2 linked regions of the Longispora fulva genome follow. The protein of the gene in region 1 interacts with the protein of each later gene in a pairwise test. Links are inferred from orthologs where the notes say so. Each region holds a gene or a part of one and is shown on either strand. Other genes may lie near its edges.

Evidence for each region.
Region 2: the proteins of nth (region 1) and aceE interact in binary tests that used the Escherichia coli proteins (3 or more experiments, as listed by UniProt). The link is inferred for Longispora fulva from one-to-one orthologs.

The regions. Positions count from the first base shown.
Region 1 is NZ_JADOUF010000001.1:6,043,853-6,054,264, reverse strand. Bases 7,207-9,977 are described here. They hold nth (endonuclease III), read left to right. Parts: upstream 7,207-8,114; coding sequence 8,115-8,840; downstream 8,841-9,977. Other genes in these bases: IW245_RS27315 (MarP family serine protease), read left to right, coding at 9,616-9,977; IW245_RS27320 (NUDIX hydrolase), read left to right, coding at 8,965-9,606; IW245_RS41795 (hypothetical protein), read left to right, coding at 8,837-8,968; IW245_RS27330 (CapA family protein), read left to right, coding at 7,207-8,044. In the rest of the region: IW245_RS27360 (AAA family ATPase), read left to right, coding at 1-2,593; IW245_RS27355 (Crp/Fnr family transcriptional regulator), read right to left, coding at 2,777-3,454; IW245_RS27350 (adenosylcobinamide amidohydrolase), read left to right, coding at 3,574-4,224; IW245_RS27345 (hypothetical protein), read right to left, coding at 4,331-4,552; IW245_RS27340 (hypothetical protein), read right to left, coding at 4,549-5,541; IW245_RS27335 (Gfo/Idh/MocA family protein), read right to left, coding at 5,591-6,826; more of IW245_RS27330, read left to right, coding at 6,908-7,206; more of IW245_RS27315, read left to right, coding at 9,978-10,412. UniProt on the Escherichia coli protein: DNA repair enzyme that has both DNA N-glycosylase activity and AP-lyase activity. The DNA N-glycosylase activity releases various damaged pyrimidines from DNA by cleaving the N-glycosidic bond, leaving an AP (apurinic/apyrimidinic) site.
Region 2 is NZ_JADOUF010000001.1:5,083,600-5,094,573, forward strand. Bases 7,163-10,495 are described here. They hold aceE (pyruvate dehydrogenase (acetyl-transferring), homodimeric type), read left to right. Parts: upstream 7,163-7,556; coding sequence 7,557-10,295; downstream 10,296-10,495. Other genes in these bases: IW245_RS22725 (DUF3052 domain-containing protein), read right to left, coding at 7,163-7,252. Also shown: IW245_RS22675 (hypothetical protein), read right to left, coding at 1-321; IW245_RS22680 (GNAT family N-acetyltransferase), read left to right, coding at 427-909; IW245_RS22685 (hypothetical protein), read right to left, coding at 925-1,095; IW245_RS22695 (hypothetical protein), read right to left, coding at 1,421-2,341; IW245_RS22700 (M4 family metallopeptidase), read right to left, coding at 2,472-4,721; IW245_RS22710 (hypothetical protein), read left to right, coding at 5,327-5,776; IW245_RS22720 (peroxiredoxin), read right to left, coding at 6,348-6,809; more of IW245_RS22725, read right to left, coding at 6,818-7,162; IW245_RS22735 (GNAT family N-acetyltransferase), read left to right, coding at 10,512-10,974. UniProt on the Escherichia coli protein: Component of the pyruvate dehydrogenase (PDH) complex, that catalyzes the overall conversion of pyruvate to acetyl-CoA and CO(2).

The sequences.
Region 1 (10,412 bases):
CGGGCTCAACCCGGAGGACAGCAACACCCACCCCGGGCTGACCAAGGGCGTCGCCGAGGAGCGGCTGCGCCGGGTGTCCGAGCGGCTGGCCAAGGGCGGCAAGGTCAAGGATCCGATCAGCATCGACCTGCTGCTCGCCCTGCTCGGCTTCGGCGAGCTGCCGGTCATGCAGCCCGAGCGGCTCGGCAGGGAGCAGTCCGAGGAGGAGGCGGTCCCCGCGGCCGTCGCCACCCTGATCTCCGCGCTGGCCACCGAGACCCCGCTGCTGGTCGAGGTCGACGACGCGCACGACGCGACCCCGCAGAGCATCGACGCGCTCGGCGCGATGCTGTCCCGGCTGACCGGGCCGGTGCTGGTGCTGCTGCTGGGCCGCCCGGAGCTGGTCCGCACGGCCGGGGTGCTCGGCCGGATCTCCGACGCCGAGGTGCACGCGCTGTCCCCGCTCCGGGGGGCCGACGCCGCCCGGCTGCTGTCGGCGTACCTCTCGGGTGGCCGGCTCGCGCAGGCCGACGAGGACAAGCTGCTCGCCACCGCGCTGGGCAACCCGTTCTACCTCGCGGAGCTGGTCACCCTGCTCCAGGAGCGCGGCCTGCTGACCTCCGTGGACAACCAGTGGACCCTGGAGCCGGGCTCGCTCGACGGCCGGCTGCTGTCCCGGGACCTGGCCGCCGTCCTGGCCGCCCGCATCGACGCCCTGCCGCCCGAGTCGCGTTCCGTGCTCCGGGCTGCGGCCGTCGTGGGCGACACCGTTCCGTCCGGTGCGCTGGAGATGCTGCTCGGCTCCCAGGAGGACGAACTCGAACCGGTGCTCGAAGAGCTGCTCAGCCGACGGATGCTGCGCCGGCTACGGTACGGCTACTCGTTCACCACCCCGCTGATGCGCCAGGCGGCGTACGCGGGGGTGGGCATGGCGGACAAGGCCGAACGGCACGCGGAGCTGGCCCGCTGGGTGTCGGCCTCCCCGCCGGCCGGCATGTCCGCCGTGGACGTCGACCTGTTCATCGCCGAGCACGCCGAGCAGGCCCTGCACTTCGGCCAGGCCATGGGCCTCCGCGAGGACCAGGACGAGCCCAACCGGCCCAGCGTCACGCGGCTCGGGGTCGCGGCCCTCGGCCGGCTGGCCCGGCGCTCGGTGTCGGGTGGGGACCCGACGCAGGCCGCCCGGTACGCCGAACGCGCCGCGGCCCTGTCCGGCGGTGCCCTGTCAGCCTCCGACCAGGTCACCTACGCCCGCGCGCTGCTCCAACTCGCCCGGCCGCACGACGCCCTCGACCACGTGGCGCCCGTCCTCGCCGACGCCGACCCGCTGGTGCGGGTGCAGGCCCAGCTCCTGGCCGGCCGCGCCCACCGGGTGCTGGGCGACGCCGAGCAGGCCGTGCGGCTGTGGACGGAGGCCCTCGCCGGCGCGGAGGCCGCCAACATCCCCACCCAACGGGCCGAGGCGCTGCTGCGGCTCGGGATGGCCGACTACCTGGCCGGGCAGCTGACCGAGGCCGCCCAGCGGTTCGAGGCCGCGCACAAGGTCTCCGTCGACTCCGGGGATCGGCGCAACCAGGCGTGGGCGTTGCAGCACCTCGGCTGGGTCACCACCACCCGGGGCGACTTCGATGCGGCCGACACCGTGCTCGGCCGGGCCGCGCGCCTGTTCGCCGAGCTCGACGACCCGGTCGGCAGAGCATGGATCCGGGGTACGACGGCCTTCGCGCGCCTACTCGGCGGCAAACTCGCCGAGGCCCGCCGGCTCGCCACTGCCTTCCTGCCGTTCGGCGAGCGGGTCGGTGAACACTGGGCCGTCGGGACCCTGCGCAGTGTGGAGGCGTTCGCCGCCGCCGAGCTGGGCGAGCTGGCCGAGGCCGACCGCGAGGCCCGGCGGGCGTACCGCGACTTCGCGGCCACCGACGACGACTGGGGCCGGGGGCTGGCCATGATCGTGCGCGGGGTGGTCGCCCGGGGGCTGGCCGAGCCCGCCCAGGCCGTGGACCTGCTCAACGAGGCCGAGGCGTACTCGACCCGGGCCGGCCACCCGCTGCTCATCGGCATGGCCCGCACCATCCGGGGCTATGTCCGGCTGGAGCTGGGGGACGTCGCGGCGGCCGAGGAGGAGGCGTTGCAGACGCTGAAGCTCGTGTCGACGTACGACGCCCAGGACGCGGCGAGGGTCGGCCCGCTCGTGCTGCTCGCCGAGGCCCGGCGCGCCCAGGGCGACGTCGACCGCGCGCTGGAACTGCTGGAGGAGGTGTCGGCGTGCGCGGCCTGCCCGTCGCTGCTGCTGCCCCGCACCCAGGCCGTCGCGCACTACGCCCAGGCGCTGCTCCAGGCCGGCAGGATCGACGAGGCTGTGGCGCACGCCCGGTGGGCGGCGGAGTCCCCGGTGGAGGAACTGCGCAGCCGGATCGTGGCCCAGCGGGCACTCGCCTCGGCGCTGGCCGCCGCCGGGGAGCTGGTGGAGGCGCGGGAGGTGGCGACGGTGGCCGTGGAGCTGGCGTACTCGACGCAGCAGCTCGCGGAGCGGCCGGCGAGCGACGCCCTGCTGGCATCGCTGACGACCGGTGCGGCGCACCCCGACCAGGCCAGGGTGACCCCGGCCCTCTGACCAGCGCGGGAAGACCGCCGCGTGCCGAAGAAGGGACGCGGCGTAACAAATAAAGATCTTGATCTTGCTCTAAGGCGCAGTGGCCCGCTGCGGGCGAATCTGGCAAGCAGTGAGCAGGTCCGCTAGGGCCAGCCCTGCGGACCTGCTCACTGCGCCGTCCAGATTCGTTCTCGGCGGATCCCGTCAGACCCGGGCGCGCCTGGCCAAGCGCTCGGGGTCCAGGATGATCACGCTCTTGCCGTCGAGGCGCAGCCAGCCGCGCGACGCGAAGTCCGCCAGGGCCTTGTTCACGGTCTCCCGGGACGCGCCGACCAGCTGGGCCAGCTCCTCCTGGGTGAGGTCGTGCGTGACCCGCAGGACGCCGCCGTCGCGGGTGCCGAACCGGCTGGCCATCTGCAGCAGGTTCTTGGCGACCCGGCCGGGCACGTCCGTGAAGATCAGGTCGGCCAGTGCGTCATTGGTGCGGCGGAGCCGGCGGGCGAGGACTCGGAGCAGCTGCTCCGCGATCTCCGGCCGGTTGGTCAGCCACGGACGCAGGGCCTGCTTGCGCAGCCGGGACAGACGGGTGTCGGTCACCGCCGTCGCGGTCGCCGTCCTCGGCCCGGGGTCGAACAGCGAGAGCTCGCCGATCATGTCACTCGGGCCCATGACCGCGATCAGGTTCTGTCGCCCGTCCACAGCCCGGCGACCGATCTTCACCTTGCCGGACAGCACGATGTACAGACTGTCCCCAGGCTCACCTTCGCTGAACACGACGTCACCCTTGCGGACGTCGATGTACTCCATGTCCTTCGCGAGCGCCTCGGCGGCCTCCGGATCTACCCCCTGGAAGATCCCGCTGCGACCCAGTACCTCATCCATCGTCTGCAACCTCCACTCGCGCAGGTGTGCCCGCGCGAGTCGAGTCTAGGCCCATCGTTGTCGGAAACGGGCCAGCACCCACGATCAAGGTCGTTTTCTCCGTCGGACACGATGGGGGCGTGGACGGCACACTCACCTCACGGCCCGAATCCGGGTTCCAAATCCCCATTTTGTACTGGAGACTTCCCGCCCCCATGACGGCGGTCTCCAGCGGTGTGCATGGCGGCGGGCTGGGCGTCCGAGACTGGGTCCTCAACGCGACCGTCCCCATGTCCTACAGCCGGCCGGACCCGTCCGAACATGTCGGCGAGTTGGCGGCGGGGCTCGGACTGACCGGTCCCGGGGTGGGGCTGCTGACCGGGGTGGACGTCCGCGAGGTGGTCTCGGCCGCCGACGCCGGGGTGACGGCGCACGCGACCGTCGGGCTCGGGAGCCCGGCCTGGGCCGCGGCCCCGGACGGGCACCTGCGCCGGATGCGGCCGGGCACGATCAACCTCGTGTGCTTCCTGCCGGTCCGGCTGTCCGACGCGGCACTCGTGAACGCCGTCGCCACGGCGGCGGAGGCCAAGGCGCAGGCGATGTGGGAACTGGGCATCGAGGCGACCGGCACGGCGAGCAACGCGTCGTGCCTGCTCTGTCCGGTGACGGGCGAATCGGAGCCGTATGGCGGGCCGCGGTCCGTGTGGGGCGCGCGGCTGGCACGGGCGGTGCACGCGGCGGTGCTCGAAGGCGGCAAGGCCTGGCTGGCCAGACCCCGCGCGTGGGGCTGACGCCCGGTCCGGGGGCCGTTTTGGGGCCGGGGCCCGCTGACCTTCCCGTGGAGGTGCCGTCGGGCAGGGTGCGGAGACGCGGCGTAACCGAATGGTGGTCGGGTTTTTAGTCCGGAGGGCGGTGCTGGTCGGGGATGTCGAAGAGGTCGTAGACCCGGGACTCGATGTCGTCCCAGTGCCAACCCTCCTTCGCCCACTGCCCCAGCTGGGCGAAGTGGTCGTCGAACGCCGTCGAGGACAGGTCCATCCCCACCTCCGGTGGCTCGGTACGCGGACCGGGAACGCCACCGAACGGCGTCGTCGGCTGGTCGCGCTCCCCGAAGCTCATGCGCGTCGGCCGGCGCTCGGCAGGAGTGACTCGCACGCGCCCCGCCACTGGCCGAGCTGGTCGGCCATTGCCGTGCCGGCCCGCTCGACCTTCGCGAGGTCGGTGCCGATGTCGGCGAGCAGGGCCAGGCCCCGGCGCAGCTCGGAGTAGATCTCCTGGGTCTGGGCCGGGACCAGCCAGATCTTCAGGCTGCGGTCCGGGTAGACCAGGGCGCGCAGGCGCGGCAGGGGGCCGTCGAGCAGTTCGTCGGCGAGGTCGAGGACCCGTTCGGTGCAGCGGGCCCAGGTGGCGGACACCCTGGTCAGCTCGGTGGCGACGGCGTGGTCGAGCTCGGCGACGCCGGACAGGCCGGCCCGCCAGTGGCGCAGGTGGCCGTCGAACTCCGCGCCGGCCGGCGTCCGCCAGGTGGGGATGCCGGCACCGATCTCGTCGAGGACGGCGGCCGTGCCGGTGCCGAGGGTCGCGTACGCGGCGGCGAGCCAGCTGAGCCGCTCGACCCGGCCGGTGAGCGGGCCGGTGACGAGGGCGCGGAGGTTGTCGGTGGTCAGCCGGTGCCACAGGTCGGTGTATTCGGCGAGGCGTTCCTCGGTGCCGGCGAGGCGCTCGTGGCGGTGGAACTCGGGGATCGGGAGCGGAGGAACGTCCGCGCCACCCGGGCCGGTGCCGCCCGTGGCGGCGTAGCCCGGGGCGGACGAGCTGCCCCGCAGCCTGTCCAGGCTGGTCGCCGCGTCCACATCCCGCGCCCGGTACTCCCGGGCCGCCTGGCCCAGCAGGTGCGCCGTGCGCCCCAGCCCGGACTGGCTGTCCCGCAACACCTGGGCGTGTGCCTGCGCGAGCCCGTCGAGGGGCTCGCGCAGGTCACCCATGTCGTCGACGGCGCGGCAGGTCACGTCGGCATACCGGCTGAGGGCGTCGAGGCTGGCGTCCAACCCGTCGAGCACGGCGGCGAACCCGTCGAGCTCGTCCGGACTGAACTCGACCTGCGCCATGGGCGGCACATTACCATTTGCCCGCCACGCCCATCGATGCGAAGGACGGCTATCGGACCGTCTCGACCGTCCCCCGCAGACGGGCCCGCTCGGCGGCGAAGACCGCGAGGTGCGAGTTCAGTGAGGCCTCGCCGCCGCTGCGGATGTGTTCGGGGTCGCCGGTGCGGACGGCGGCCGTGAAGGCGGCCATGATGCCGTCGTCGCCGCCGCCGTGCCCGCCGGAGGCGCTGGCGTCCCCCGTGGACTCCGCCTCGACGTTCTCCCAGGTGCGGGTGGCGAACTCGAAGACCCGGACGGACTCGCCGTCGCCGTCGAGTTCGCCGTGCGTACCGAAGATGCGGGTCTTTCTGTGGGCCTGCTCGTTGAACGCCGTCATCGTGAACGCGCCGCTCGCGCCGCCCTCGAACTCCAATGCGACGACCTGGTGGTCGACGACGTCGTTGTCGCAGGCGTAGACGCACCGGCCGTAGGGGCCGTCGCGCAGCGCCTCGTCGAGGGTCTCAGCCGTCGGGTCGGGGGTGAGGATGGTCAGTGGCCAGCCGCGCCGGCCCTCGTCGAAGAACCGGTTGTAGATCTTCCGGGCGTCGTACGAGCAGTCGGTGAGCGCGCAGTCCGTGCACCGGTCGGCCGCGCCGGCGGGCTGGTTGTCCCGGGTGAAGTGCGCGAGGCCGCCGAAGCTGGAGACCCGGCTGATCGGCGCGCCGACGACGTACTGCAGCCAGTCGATGTCGTGGCAGGACTTCGCCAGCAGCATGAACGTCGACTCGGCTGTGTTGCGCCAGTTGCCCCGGACGAAGGAGTGCGCCTGGTGCCAGAAGCCGACCGGTTCGAGGTGCTGGATGCTGACGATCTTCCCGATCCGGGGCAGCGCCTGCCGCACCAGCGCGGTGTAGGGCGTGTACCGCAGCACGTGGCAGACGGCGAGCATCACCTTGGCCTCGGCGCAGGCCGCGACGATCCGCCGGCACTCGTCCTCGGTGGGAGCCAGGGGCTTCTCCAGCAGGATGTGGTAGCCGGCGGCCGCGAACGCGAGGGCAGGTTCCAGGTGGTCGGCGTCCTGGGTGCAGATCGCCACGGCGTCGGCGATCCGCTCGCCCCTGGCGATGATCTCGCGCCAGTCCGTGAACGCCTCGGCCTCGTGGGCGGTGACGAGCTTGTCCCGGTACTCGACCCGGGGCTCGGCGACGGCGACGACCCGGGCGTGCTCGGGATGACGGGCGACCCAGTCGGCGTACGAGCCGCCCCGGCTCCCGGCCCCGACGATGGCGATGGTTATCTGCGACACCAGCCGAGTATTGCTGAACTCTTTCTAAAAGGCCAGAGGCTAGGCTGCCCCGGCTGAGGCTTCGGCTGAGAGAGGTGCCCGATGGTGGCAGGCGGGAAGAACTGGCTGGTCGCAGGCCTGGCGGCGGTGATGCTGCTCGGCGTCGGCGCGGTGGTCGTCGGCTTCACCATCGACACAGATGAGCAGAAGAAGCCGGTTTCTGCCGGTGTGCCATCGACGGAATCTGTTCCCGTCCCCACGCCGTCGGCCGAGCCGCCCACGGTGACCATCACCGGCACGGGCGACGTGATCATGGGCGCGGCCCCGACCCTGCTCCCGCCGAACGGCGGCAGGGACTTCTTCCAGCGGGCCCCGCTCACCGGCGACCTGATCATGGGCAACCTGGAGAGCCCGCTCACCGAGGACACCGGGCACAAGAAGTGCAAGGAGGTCAACGGGAAGCCCGAGGAGGGCTGCTTCGCGTTCCGACTGCCGCCAGGCTACGCCGAACACCTCAAGACGGCCGGGTTCGGCGTCCTCAACCTCGCCAACAACCACACACTCGACATGGGCCCGACCGGGCTGGCCAACACCCGCAAGACCCTCGCCACGGCCGGGCTCAAGCCCACCGGCGGCCCGGGAGAGATCACGATGGTCGAGGTCAAGGGGCTCAAGGTCGCGGTGCTGGGCTTCTCGCCCTACTCCTGGGGCGCGTCCCTCCTCGACGTCCCCAAGGCCGCAGAGCTGGTCCGCACGGCGGCCACCCAGGCGGATCTCGTCGTCGTCCAGATGCAGATCGGGGCGGAAGGGGCGGCGTACGCGCACGTCAAGCCGGGGACGGAGAACTTCCTCGGCGAGAACCGGGGCGACCCGATCAAGTTCGCCCGGGCCATGGTCGACGCCGGGGCCGACCTGATCATCGGGCACGGGCCGCACGTGCTGCGCGGGATGGAGTTCTACAAGGGCAGGCTCATCGCGTACTCGATGGGCAACTTCTCCGGGTACCGCGTGCTGTCCAGCGCCGGGCCGACCGGGATCGGCGGCGTGGTGTCGGCGACCCTGCGCGCGGACGGGACCTGGGTCTCCGGAAAGGTGCTGCCGACCGTGATGGTGGACGGCGGGTATCCGTCGATCGACCCGAAGAAGCAGGCACTGACCCTGATCCGGGACCTGTCGAAGGCCGACCTGAAGGCCAGCGCCGCCACGATCGGAGACGACGGGGCACTGACGCCCCAGTAGGCTCGGGGTTGTGACAGACTCGCCCGTCCGGCGGCGGCGCCGACCCTCGCACGTCCCGGCCTCCGCTCCGGTGGAGACCCCGCTCGCGCTCAAACGACGCGCCAGGAAGATCAGCCGGGAGCTGGCCGCGCTGCATCCCGACGCGGTGTGCGAGCTCGACTTCACCAACGTCCTGGAACTGACCGTCGCGGTGATCCTGTCCGCCCAGTGCACCGACGTGCGGGTCAACCTGACCACCCCGGCGCTGTTCGCGAAGTACCGGACGGCCGAGGACTACGCCAGCGCGAACCGCGCCGAGCTGGAGGAGATCATCCGGCCCACCGGCTTCTTCCGGAACAAGGCCACCTCGCTGATCGGGCTCGGCCAGGGGCTCGTCGACCGGTTCGGCGGCGAGGTGCCCGGGACGATGGCCGAGCTGGTCTCGCTGCCCGGGGTCGGGCGCAAGACCGCGAACGTCGTGCTCGGCGACGGATTCGGGGTGCCGGGGCTGACCATCGACACCCACTTCCAGCGGCTCGCCACCCGGTTCGGATGGACCACGTCCACCGACCCGGTGAAGATCGAACACGAGGTCGCCGCGCTGATCGACCGTCGGGACTGGACGATGCTGTCGCACCGGATCATCTTCCACGGGCGTCGGGTGTGCATCGCGCGGAAGCCGGCGTGCGGGGCGTGCTCGCTGGCGCCGCTGTGCCCGTCGTACGGGGTGGGACCGACGGAACCGGAGGCGGCCGTGCGGCTGCTGAAGGGGGACCGGGTCGCGCAGATCGCCGAGCGGGCGGGCATCGAGCTGTGAGACCGGGAGCGGCGCGGCGCGAGGCCGGGCGGCCGGCCGGGGACCCCAGCGGCCACGTGACCCACACCTACAGCGGACCGGCGCTGGACGACGCGACGCTGGGCACGCTCGTCAAGGAGCACCTGTGACCGACCTGCCCGACTGGCTGCCGCCGATCGTGGAGCGGATCAACGAGTCCACCACGGCGGACTTCACCCGGTTCGCGCCGCCGGAGTCCGGGGGGCGGCGCAGTGCGGTGCTGATCCTGCTCGGCACGAGCCCGACGACCGGGGACTTCGCCCCTGCCGCCGACGTGCTGCTCCTCGAGCGCGCCGCGACCCTGCGCAACCACGCCGGCCAGCCGGCCTTCCCCGGCGGCGCCGCCGACGAGGGCGAGGACGACCCTGCGGTCACGGCGCTCCGCGAGGCCGAGGAGGAGGTCGGCCTGGACCCGGCGAGCGTCCAGGTCCTCACCACCCTGCCCGACCTGTGGATTCCGGTCAGCGACTACATCGTCACCCCGGTGCTCGCCTGGTGGCACTCGCCGCACCCGGTGGGCCCGGTCGACGCCGGCGAGGTGGCCCGGGTGGTCCGGGTGCCGATCGCCGACCTGGTCGACCCGGCCAACCGGATCCGGGTCCGGCACTCCAGCGGGTACGTCTCGCCGGCCTTCGAGGTCGCGGACATGCAGGTATGGGGTTTCACGGCCGGAGTGTTGTCAGTGCTCCTGGATATCGCGCAATGGTCCGTTCCGTGGGATCAGGATCGGATTGCCGAGCTGAGATAGCCTGGCGTCATGCCCGGCCACCTTGTCGACATCATCCTCGTCGTCCTCGCCCTGCTCTTCGCGATCAACGGCTACCGGCAGGGTTTCGTGATCGGGATCCTGTCCTTCGTCGGCTTCTTCGGCGGCGCCCTGCTGGGCCTGCAGGTGGCCCCGTCCATCGCGGTCTACTTCGACAGCCCCACGATCCGGGTCCTCGCGGCCCTCTCGGTGATCTTCGCGATCGCGCTGCTGCTCCAGGCGCTGTGCGCGTGGCTCGGCAGCCGGCTGCGGCAGGGCATCCGCGACAGCGGGGCGCAGGTGCTCGACGACATCGGCGGCGCGCTGGTCTCGATCGTCGCCGTGCTGCTCGTCGCGTGGATGGTGACGGCCCCGCTGGCGTCGTCCTCGGTGCCGGGCCTGTCGAGCGCCATCCGGAACAGCAGCATCGTGAGCACGGTCAACGCCGTGATGCCCGACCCGATCAAGGGCATCTACAAGGAGCTGCGGGACACGGTCAACACCAACGGCTTCCCCGAGGTGTTCGGTGGGCTGGCGCCTACCAACGTTCCCAGTGTGGGGGAGCCCGACGGCGCGTTGGCCGGGTCGGACGCGGTGCGCCGGGTGCACGCGTCCGTCGTGAAGGTCCTCGGCGACGCCCCGAGCTGCTCGCGGCGGATCGAGGGCTCCGGCTTCGTCTACGCGCCGGAGCACGTGATGACCAACGCGCACGTCGTGGCGGGCACCAGAAAGATCCAGATCGATGCGGGGGGTACGAAGCGGGCCGGCACCGTCGTGGCCTACGACCCGATGAAGGACCTCGCCGTCAT
Region 2 (10,974 bases), 950 kb from region 1 along the record:
GGTGAACACCCAGAACACCCCGGCCAGGATCGTGGCCCCGCCGACCATCCACGGCCCACTGCCGGCCACCCGCTGCGACTCGATCACCTCAAGCGCCATGGTGAACACCATCGTCACCGCGAACACGGCCACGACGGCGACCAGCACCGTGGACACGCCGGCCCGCCCGTCGAGGGCGACACTCTTGCGGAAAGTGTGCGCGATGGGGGTGAACACGTGCGCGACCGGCTTGCCGGCCAGCACCTGCCAGAGCATCATGACGCCGAGCCAGGTGGCCGTGCCGACCAACCCCGCCAGGACCGTGCCTCGAACGATGCGCATCGCCAGCACCTCCCAAAAAATCTCCTTCATGTTACCCATTTCGGGCGCGCCGCACCCCGGAAATCGCTTTGCCGACGTCCGGGCTGCCCCATAGGTTCGACAGCCATGAGCCTGCCCCCGCTGACCACCGACCGCGCCGGACTGGTCCTCACCGAGCTGGGCGTGGCCGACGCCGACGCGTACTTCGAGCTACTCCAGGCCAGCCGGGACCACCTCGGGCCCGACTACGCCGAGGAGGTCGCGGCCACCCGCACCGAGATCCTCGACTACTTCGCCTCCCCCGACGACGACAACCTGCACTACGGGCTGCGCCTCAACGGCACCCTGATCGGCAGAATCGACCTCAACCCGGTCAAGCCGCCGCACTACGTCCTCGGGTACTGGCTGGGGGCCGGGCACGTCGGCCACGGGTACGCGACGGCGGCCGGCCGGGCCGTGGCGGAGTACGCCCGGGTCAGCCTGAGGGCCACCGACCTCTTCGCCGGGGTGACGCATGGCAACGACCGGAGCGTGGCGGTGTTGCGGCGACTCGGATTCGCGGCGGTCGCCACGTTCGACGAGTACACCCGCTACCAGCTGGCGTTATGACAGCACGGGTCTGAGTCAGAAGCCGGTAGGAACGTTCCCGATGGTCCACCTGGCCACGGAGCCCTCGGGAAAGACGTCCTCGTTCGGCGGGTCCGTCGCCTGGGTTTCGATCATGTCCTCGGGGCGGATCCGGGGCGGGAGGTGCCGGTAGTCGTTCTCGACGGGCTGGGAATCGCGTTCGGCCATACCTTGAATATTGGCACGGGGGCCGCGCCATTGCCGCGCCAGCCGAACTTGAGTAGTTCAATTGACTCCACTCAGCCCGTATCAAATACGGTACGCGGCCACCGTGCAGCCAACTACTCACTCCATGCATAGCCCAACGAAACGGGCAAAAAATAGGCCAGGGCCTCTACCTGCGATGTAGAGGCCCTGGTCAAACTGGGTGGGCGCGGAGGGTTTCGAACCCCCGACCCTCCGCCAGTAAGGCGGATGCTCTCCCACTGAGCTACACGCTCCAGCCGGCGGACGGCGACGATAATCCGCCGCCAGTGGGTTCCGACGGACGCGGTCACCAGTCCAGCCGGATGCCGTACACCCCCGGCCGCGCGTCGGTGACCACCATGCACACGCTGGGGATGTGGTCGGGCAGCACCTCGCGAAGTCCGTCCTCGGGAGCGGTCAGCGAGGTCTGGTGGAACGCCTCGCAACGGGCCGGCACGACTCCCCCGGCGAAAACGATCTGGAGGGTGTACATCCGCACCCGATGCGCCAGGATCCGCCCGAGCCTGGTCGAATCCGTGGGCCCCGGAACATGCACGACATGCTCCACCGCCGTCGTGTCCCCCGCCGCCAGCGGCCGGTCGAGCAGCAGTTCGGTGCCGAGAAAGCCGCGGTCCGCCTCCCACCGCACCTCGCCGATCCGGTAACCCCGCAGGTCGGTGTACCTGGCCGGCGGCCCTCCCGGCTCGTCGGCCTGCCACAGCTCGACCAGCCGGTTCGCCCCGTCCTCGAGCGCCACCAGCGTCTGCCGGACCCGGCACCGCTGATCGCCCCCGACCGCGCCGAGCGTGATCTGCTCATCGATGCTCAACGTCTGCAGCCCGGACCGCTTCGGAATGTTCAGCGGCTCAGCCAGCTGGAGCACCTCGTCGGAGTCCCAGGCCCGCAGATCCAGGTCGCGGTTGCTGCGGCGGCCGCCCCGGGGCCGGGCCCGGGGAGAACGGAGCAGCCCGACCAGGGACCCGGCCGGCAGCGACAGCAGCTCCTCCAGGACGGCGACCCCGTGCAGCGACTCCGCCCGCTCGGGTTGGGACCGCCCGGTGCACCAGTAACTCAACGTGGCCGTACTGATCTTGATGCCGCGCTCGGCGAGCCGACACTGGAGCCTGCCCAGACCCAGGCCCCGGCGGCGCACGGCCAGCGACAACGCCAGGTGGAACGGCCCGTCCACCAGTGCCCGGTCGAGTTCGGCCTCGAGATCGGATCCCACGTCAACCCCCTGGGGTCGCACCACTCGTGCACGGAGTGTATGTCCTGCGCCCGGCCAGGTAAACGGTTACCCAGTCGCCAAATGGGGCCGGCCATGTTTCGGCCGGCCCCACCCCTCTTCCCTGCGGTGCCTAGGAGGTCGTGACGCTCACGTCGTCGAGGACGAAGCTGGTCTGTAGCGAGTAGTCCTCACTCTCGGTGAACTTCAGAGTGACCGTCTGGCCGGCGTACGCCGACAGGTCGAAGGTGCGCAGCACGTACCCGGCGGCCTTGTTGGCGTTGGAGTAGCTGCCGAGCGTGGTGCCGCCGACCAGGACCGAGAACCTGTCGTACACCGTGCTGCCCGACTCCGCGGTGTCGATGTGCAGGTAGAACTTCAGGCTCGCCTTGCAACCGGCCGGGATGGTGACCTGCTGCGACAGCGACTCCGTCGCCGTGGCGCCCTTGCCGCCGAGCCACCCGATCCGGGTACCGCCGTGCGCCGGCTGGCCCGTGGTGGCGGCCTTGATCGCCGCGGTGGTCCCGGTCCACGGCGCGGTGCCGACCTCGAACCCGCCGTTGGAGACCCGCTGCTGGCCGGCGCAACCGGCCGGGGTGGGCGAGGCCGAACCGGTCGGGGTGGGCGACGCCGAGACGGTCGGCGACGGCTGCGCGGTCGGGCTGGCCGACGCGCTCGGGCTCGGGGTGGGACCGGCGCACGCCGGCTCGCCGGCCTGGGCGACGACGCCCACGGCGGTCCACGCGGCCTTGATCGCGGTGCACTCCGCGCCGCCGTACAGGTCGTTGGTCGCCTTCAGGGTGGAAATCCGCGCCTTCGGGTACGTCTCGGTGCTCACCATGTAGGTGGTCAGCGCCCGGTACCAGATCTTGCCGGCCTTGTCGTTGCCGATCCCGTTCACCGCCGGGGCGTTGTTGCAGGTCGGGCTGTTGTAGTTCACCCCGTTGACGGCGCGCGCACCGGAGCCAACGGCCGTGAGGAAGAAGAAGTGGTTGCCGACCCCGGAGGTGTAGTGCGGGTCGTAGGACGTGCCCATGGTGGCCGTCCAGCAACCCTTCGACCGGCCGTCCTTGGTCGGGTCGTCCATGTACCGCAGCGGCGTGCCGTTGCCGTTGAGGTCGAGGACCTCGCCGATGTAGTAGTCCGGGTTGTCGTTCGGATTGTTCGCATAGAATTCGACCAGAGTGCCGAAGATGTCACTATTGGACTCGTTGATCCCGCCGGACTCCTTGAAGATCCCGGCCCCGGGGCTGCCGAAGTCCAGATTCGCCGTGTGCGAGGTCACGCCGTGGCTCATCTCGTGCCCGGCCACGTCCAGCTCGGTCAGCGGGTGCGTGTTGGACGCGCCGTCGCCGTAGGTCATGCAGTAGCAGCCGTCGTCCCAGAACGCGTTCTCGTAGTTCTGGCCGTAGTGCACGTCCGACCGGGCACCGGTGCCCTGGCCGTCGATGCCGTTGCGGCCGTGCACGTTCTTGTAGTAGTCCCAGGTGGCGGCCACGCCGTAGTGCGCGTCCACGGCAGCCGACGCCCGGTCGCTGTTCGCGTTGTTGCCGAAAGTGCTGGTGGCGCTGGAGAACGCGACCGTCTGCGACAGCGACAGCGGGCCGGAGCCGTCACCCTTGTTCTGCCCGTCGCGGGTCTCCATGTTGCCCCGGTTCGGGTCCTTCAGCTCGTAGGTCCCGTCGGCCTTCTGGTTGACGCCGATCGCCACGTTGCCGACCAGCAGGCCCTTGCCGTTCCCGGCGACCGGACCAGCGTTCACCGCCCGCGCCGGCGCGGCGCCCGAGCCGGAGCCGGCGGCGGCGAGGGTGTGGATGCTGTCCGTGGCGCCCAGGACCCTGCCCGAGGCCGCGTCGACCCGGAAGGTCGCGTTGCTCGGGGTGCCGTCGGCGGCGACCTTGTCGGCCCGCACCGCCCAGACCAGGGCCGGCGCGCCGTCGAGGGCGTCGACGGCCAGGAACGGGGTGTCCTTCACCGTGTAGCCGGCGTACCTGCCGATCGCGCCGGTCGCGGTGGCCGCGTCGAGCTTCGGGGTGGTGGCGACGTTCAGCGCCGGCCCGGCGACCGGGTCGAAGTGGCCGTCAGGGCCACTGTGCAGCGCCACCTCGCCGCCGAGCACCGGCAGACCCTTGTACGTGCGGCTGAACCGGACGTGCCGCCTGCCATCCGCCTCGACGGCGACGTCCCGGGCGGTGTACCCGTCGTACGAACGGGCTGCCGGCTGACCCGACGACGCGGTCAGCGCGGTGAGCGCCTCGCGGACGACGACGTCGCGGTCCGCGCTCGGCTGCTCGACGGCGGCGAAGCCGACGCCGGCCAGCACCCCACCGGCCAGGAGCGCCGTACTGATCAGCGCGGTCCGCCGACGTATTGCATGTGTCATGTGAGGGGGCGTCCTTCCGAGGCCACCGTGTACGGGCTCCGTGGACAGCCGCCGTACACGCCTCGCACCAAGCGAAGGTCCGCATCGTCACGCGACGTCAGCTAACAAGACATGAAGGTTCCCTCAAGGCAGCCTTAACCCGATTAACAGTCATTAACTGTTGGTGGGGGTCCTGTTGACGGCACAGCCGGGCCGTCGAACAGGGCATGTCGTAGTCGACCGACTGCCGGCTGGGTCACGCTGGTGGGCGCGGAGGGTTTCGAACCCCCGCCCTCCGCACGTCGGCGCAGCAGTGTCCGCAGGTCACAGCCTTTGACGTGCAACATCTCTGGCCCGAGGTCGAGGTGACGTGCGTTCCCGTCCCCTGCCGTTCGCCGAGTACACCGAGAGCATCGGGGACATCGACCGAGTCGTCAACATGCTCGTCGGTGGCACCCAACGGGTCATCGAGTACGCAACGCTTGGATTCGCGATCCCTCAGCCGATGCCGGACAAGGTACGCGCAGCGTTCGAGCGCCTGGTGGACGCGGGCTTCTCCACTAGGTTGGTCCGTGCCACTTGATCGCTTGACATGCCGGAGGCACGACGGCCGACAGAATGGTCCCATGAGGGAAGAGGCACGACACTCAGCAGTGGCAGCGCTGATAAGGCTTGCGGGAAGCTCCGACTTCCGCGACAGGGCGGACGCTGGGCGTGCATTGGCCAGCCTTGCCGAGATGCCGGCGGCGCGCCAGATGCTACTGAATCTCGTGCTTGACGCCAGCGACACGTTCGTCACGCGCGCGACGACGGAAGCGCTGCTGCGACGTCATGACGGCGTTGGGCTGGCGGTGGTCGCCTCAGCTCTTGCCACCGCTAACCCCAACCACGCCGATTGGATTCACACGGCGGTGCTTGACGTGTTCTTAGTGTTCGCCGATGAGCGGGACGCTGCCGTGCGGGAATGCGAGGAGCTAGCCCGTAACGACAGCAGCCAGGTACGGCAAGGCGTGGGCAGGCTGCTCGAGATGCTCGTAAAGATCAACCCGATTCTTCATCCGACTCAAGACGGCTAGCGTGCGCCCCGAGTGGTTGCCGAATTGTTCTCTACAGGATCAAGGCCGCGCCTCGCGGCGCGGCGGCCGGTGCGGCGGGCCGCCCAGCGGCAGCCGTGCCCCGGCTCTCCCCTTCCGGTCGGCCGGCGCACGGGAAGCCGCAGGCGGTCTGCCACGTCGACCGTTGTGGTTGCGGCCCGGCACCGGACCCGATGAGGACCAGGACGACGGCGACTCACTATCCGCGCACGCGCGGAGAAGCGTGAAGGTGCGTGGGGCCACTGGCGTGCCATGCCCCACCGGGGGTTCGAATCCCCCTCGGCCCGCTCTCACGAACATCCAGGCGTGCAACTCGCGTGCAACATCTCCCGGGTGATCATGGCGATCGGGGGTCACCAACGGACACCGTCCGGATCCGGACAGCAAGAGACGCCGACCCCATGTGTGCAGGTCAGCGTCTCGTCACACTGGTGGGCGCGGAGGGTTTCGAACCCCCGACCCTCCGCTTGTAAGGCGGATGCTCTCCCACTGAGCTACGCGCCCCAGCCGGCGGCGGCAACAATAACCCGCCGCCGGTAGGTTCCGGAAATCCTTAGGCCAGGGCCGCGAGCGCCTTGGTCCACGCGGACTGGTCGCGCGCCTCGCCGGGCCCGTTGACCTCGGCGAACCGGATCACGCCGTCCTTGTCGATCAGGAAGGTGCCCCGGTTGGCGAAGCCCTTCTCGTCGTTGAAGACGCCGTAGGCCTGCGCGACCGCGCCGTGCGGCCAGAAGTCGGCGAGCAGCGGGAAGTCGTAGCCCTGCTGCTCGGCCCACACCTTGTGGGTGAAGGGCGAGTCGACACTGACGGTCAGGATCTGCACGTCGTCGCTGGCGAACGCCGACAGGTTGTCCCGGACCTCGCACAGCTCGCCCTGGCAGATGCCGGTGAAGGCGAGCGGGTAGAAGACGAGCAGAACATTCTTGGTACCCCGGAAGTCGGCAAGCGCGACATCCTGGTTGTTCTGATCCTTGAGGGAGAATTCGGGTGCCGTGGTGCCGCTCTGGAGGGTCACAGGACTCCTTAACGCTGCTTCTTGGCGGAACGCGGGGCGACGAGCTTGACCGCTGCCCAGTCCGCACCCGCGCTGATGCTGGAAGTCTGCTGAAGCCCCGCGGTCGGGGCCGACTCGGTGATCTCGCTGGGCTCGACGTGACCGTCACGCCCGGACTTCGGAGTCAGCAGCCAGACGACACCGTCGTCGGCCAGTGGGCTCAGCGCGTCCACGAGAATGTCCACCAGGTCGCCGTCACCGTCACGCCACCACAGCAGCGCAACGTCGACAACCTCATCGGTGTCCTCGTCAACGAGCTCGCCGCAGCGGTCGATCAGTGCGTCGCGGAGATCCTCGTCGACGTCGTCGTCGTACCCCATCTCCATTACGACCATGCCCGGCTCAACCCCGAGCCGGTCTACCAGGCTCTTGATACCGTCGGCCTGGCCAGCCGTCGCGCTCACTGTCGAGTGCCTCCTCGTCGAAGTCCGCGGTCGTCCCAGTGACGCCCGCAGTGTGTAGTCCACACAGCCATACTGCCCCGGCGCAAGTAGCGCGCCTGCTGAATTTGGCCAACTCGCCGGAGAATACCCGTCTGACCACCTCAACGGTGCGGCGGGCGGCTCCGGAACCCCTGAACGGCCGTAAAGCTACTGGTGGGTAGCTGTGTTGATCGTCGCGTACGTGGCCGGGTGGCGTGACGGAACACCCCCAGCAGGGCAGGATGAGGACTGAAAAGCCGACTTTCTTGAACACGAAGGAACGCCCGTGGCCACCGAACGCAAGCGCCCGGTCATCAGCGACGGCCTTCCGAGCCAGCTTCCGGACATCGATCCGGCGGAGACGCTCGAGTGGATCGAGTCGCTGGACGGGGTCATCGACGAGCGAGGCCGGCAGCGCGCCCGGTACGTGATGTTGAGTCTTCTCGAACGCGCCCGTGAGCGTCAGGTCGGCGTCCCGCCGCTCACCACGACCGACTACATCAACACGATCCCGCCGGAGAGCGAGCCGTGGTTCCCGGGCGACGAGGCCCTGGAGCGCCGGATCCGGGCCTTCATCCGATGGAACGCCGCGATGACGGTCCAGCGGGCCCAGCGCCCCGGCGTGGGTGTCGGTGGTCACATCTCCACCTTCGCCAGCTCCGCCAGCCTGTACGAGGTGGGCTTCAACCACTTCTTCCGGGGTAAGAACCACCCGGGCGGCGGGGACCAGATCTTCTACCAGGGCCACGCCAGCCCCGGCATGTACGCCCGCGCGTTCATGGAGGGCCGGCTCTCCGAGGACCAGCTCGACGGGTTCCGCCAGGAGCTGTCGCACCCGGGCGGCGGGCTGCCGTCCTACCCGCACCCCCGGCTGATGCCGGACTTCTGGGAGTTCCCGACGGTGTCGATGGGCCTCGGCTCGCTGAACGCCGTGTACCAGGCCCGGTTCAACCGCTACCTGCACAACCGGGGCATCAAGGACACCTCCGACCAGCGGGTCTGGGCGTTCCTCGGCGACGGCGAGACGGACGAGCCCGAGGTGCTGGGCTCACTCGGCATCGCGGCCCGCGAGGAGCTGGACAACCTCACGTTCGTGGTCAACTGCAACCTCCAGCGCCTCGACGGCCCGGTCCGGGGCAACGGCAAGATCATGCAGGAGCTGGAGAGCCACTTCCGTGGCGCCGGCTGGAACGTGATCAAGGTCGTCTGGGGCCGGGAGTGGGACCCGCTGCTCGCCGCGGACAGCGACGGCGCGCTGGTCAACCTCATGAACACCACGCCTGACGGTGACTTCCAGACGTACAAGGCCGAGTCCGGCGCGTTCGTCCGGGAGCACTTCTTCGGCCGGGACGTGCGGACCAAGAAGATGGTCGAGCCGATGTCCGACGACGAGATCTGGGGTCTCAAGCGCGGCGGGCACGACTACCGCAAGCTGTACGCGGCGTACAAGTCGGCGGTCGAGCACACCGGGCAGCCGACGGTCATCCTGGCCAAGACCATCAAGGGCTGGACCCTGGGCGGCAACTTCGAGGGCCGCAACGCCACCCACCAGATGAAGAAGCTGACGGTCGACGACCTCAAGACGTTCCGGGACCGCCTGTTCATCCCGGTGACCGACGAGCAGCTCGCCGACCCGTACGCAGCGCCGTACTACCACCCGGGCACCGACTCCGACGAGTACCACTACATGATGGAGCGCCGCTCCCAGCTCGGCGGCAGCCTGCCGAGCCGCAGCCGCAAGGTCATCCCGCTGGCGCTGCCGCCGAAGGAGACCTACGCCGACCTGAAGAAGGGCTCCGGCAAGCAGAAGGTCGCCAGCACCATGGCGTTCGTCCGCCTGCTCAAGGACCTGATGAAGGACAAGAACATCGGCAAGCGCTGGGCGCCGATCATCCCGGACGAGGCGCGCACGTTCGGCATGGACGCCATGTTCCCCACGGCGAAGATCTACTCGCCGCACGGCCAGAACTACCTGCCGGTCGACCGGGAGCTGTTCCTGTCGTACAAGGAGTCCACGGCCGGCCAGATCCTGCACGAGGGCATCAACGAGGCCGGCTCGGTCGCGAGCTTCACGGCGGCCGGCACCTCGTACGCCACGCACGGCGAGCCGATCATCCCGCTGTACATCTTCTACTCGATGTTCGGCTTCCAGCGCACCGCCGACGGCATCTGGGCGGCGGCCGACCAGATGACCCGGGGCTTCCTGATCGGGGCCACGGCGGGTCGCACCACGCTCAACGGCGAGGGCCTGCAGCACGAGGACGGCCACTCCCACCTGATCGCGGCCACGAACCCGGCGATCGTCACGTACGACCCGGCGTGGGCGTACGAGATCGCGTACATCATGGAAGACGGTCTCCGCCGGATGTTCGGCGAGGCGCCCGAGGACATCATCTACTACCTGACGGTGTACAACGAGCCGACGCTGCAGGTCGCCGAGCCGGCGAACCTCGACGTCAACGGCCTGCTCAAGGGCATCTACCGCTACGCTGAGGCGGCCCAGCACCCCAACCTGCCCCGGGCGAACATCCTCGCCTCCGGCACGGGCATGGGCTGGGCGGTCAAGGCGCAGCACCTCCTCGCCGAGGAGTGGGGCGTAGCCGCCGACGTCTGGTCGGTCACCTCCTGGACGGAGCTGCGCCGCGACGCCATCGAGTGCGAGGAGCACAACCTCCTGCACCCGGAGGAGCCGGCCCGGATCCCGTTCGTCACCCAGCAGCTGGCCGACGCGCAGGGCCCGAAGATCGCGGTCAGCGACTTCATGCGCGCCGTACAGGACCTGATCTCGCGCTGGGTCCCGGGCGAGTACACCTCGCTGGGCACCGACGGCTGGGGCCGCTCCGACACCCGGGGCGCGCTGCGCCGGCACTTCCACGTCGACGCCGAGTCGATCGTGGTCGCCACGCTCCAGCAGCTCGCCGCGACCGGCCAGGTGCCGGCCGAGGTGGTCGCGCAGGCGGTGAAGAAGTACCAGCTGTCCGACGTGACCGCGATCGACGTGGTCGAGGCGGGCGGCGAGAGCTAGCAACCCCGCGAGGCGGGGCCGGCGCAGGATGGCCGGCCCCGCCTTTTTTCGACGGTTACGCCGCGTCCCCGACCCGGAGACAGCGGCCGACCGGGGTCCCGGTCAGCGCGCGCTGCCGCGCGGTCCCCGTCCCGGTCTGAGTCGAACCATCGCCCTGGGGACAGCGGCCCACAAACGGGGCGGTGCCAGTGCGCGCCGGACACTAGGCTCGGACCTATGCGCCTGGTGACCTTCGATCCCGCCACCGCCACCGATCGGAGCTGGGCGGAGCTGCACGCGCTCGCGTGCGCCCATCTGACCGCCGTCGCGCCGGACGAGCCGCTGCCGACCGAAGCCGAGCTGCGCCGCGACTTCGGCCCGACGTCGGCCACGGTCCGGTTGTGGAACAAGGCCCTGCGCTCGGAGTCCGGCGAACTCGTCGGCTTCGCCCGCCTGACCGTCCGCGAGGGCGAGGACACCGGCTACCTGCACGCCCTGTCGATCGCGGCCGACCACCGGCGCGCGGGGCACGGCCGGCGGCTGCTGGCGTACGCCATCGACGAGGCCAGATCGGCCGGCTGCCGCAACCTGATCGGCTGGACGGCCGGCCCCGACGGCGCCGCGTTTCTGGAGTCGGTCGGCGCCCGCACAACCGGCCGGTACCGCCGGGCCCTGCTCCGACTGCCGCTCACCTCGCCGG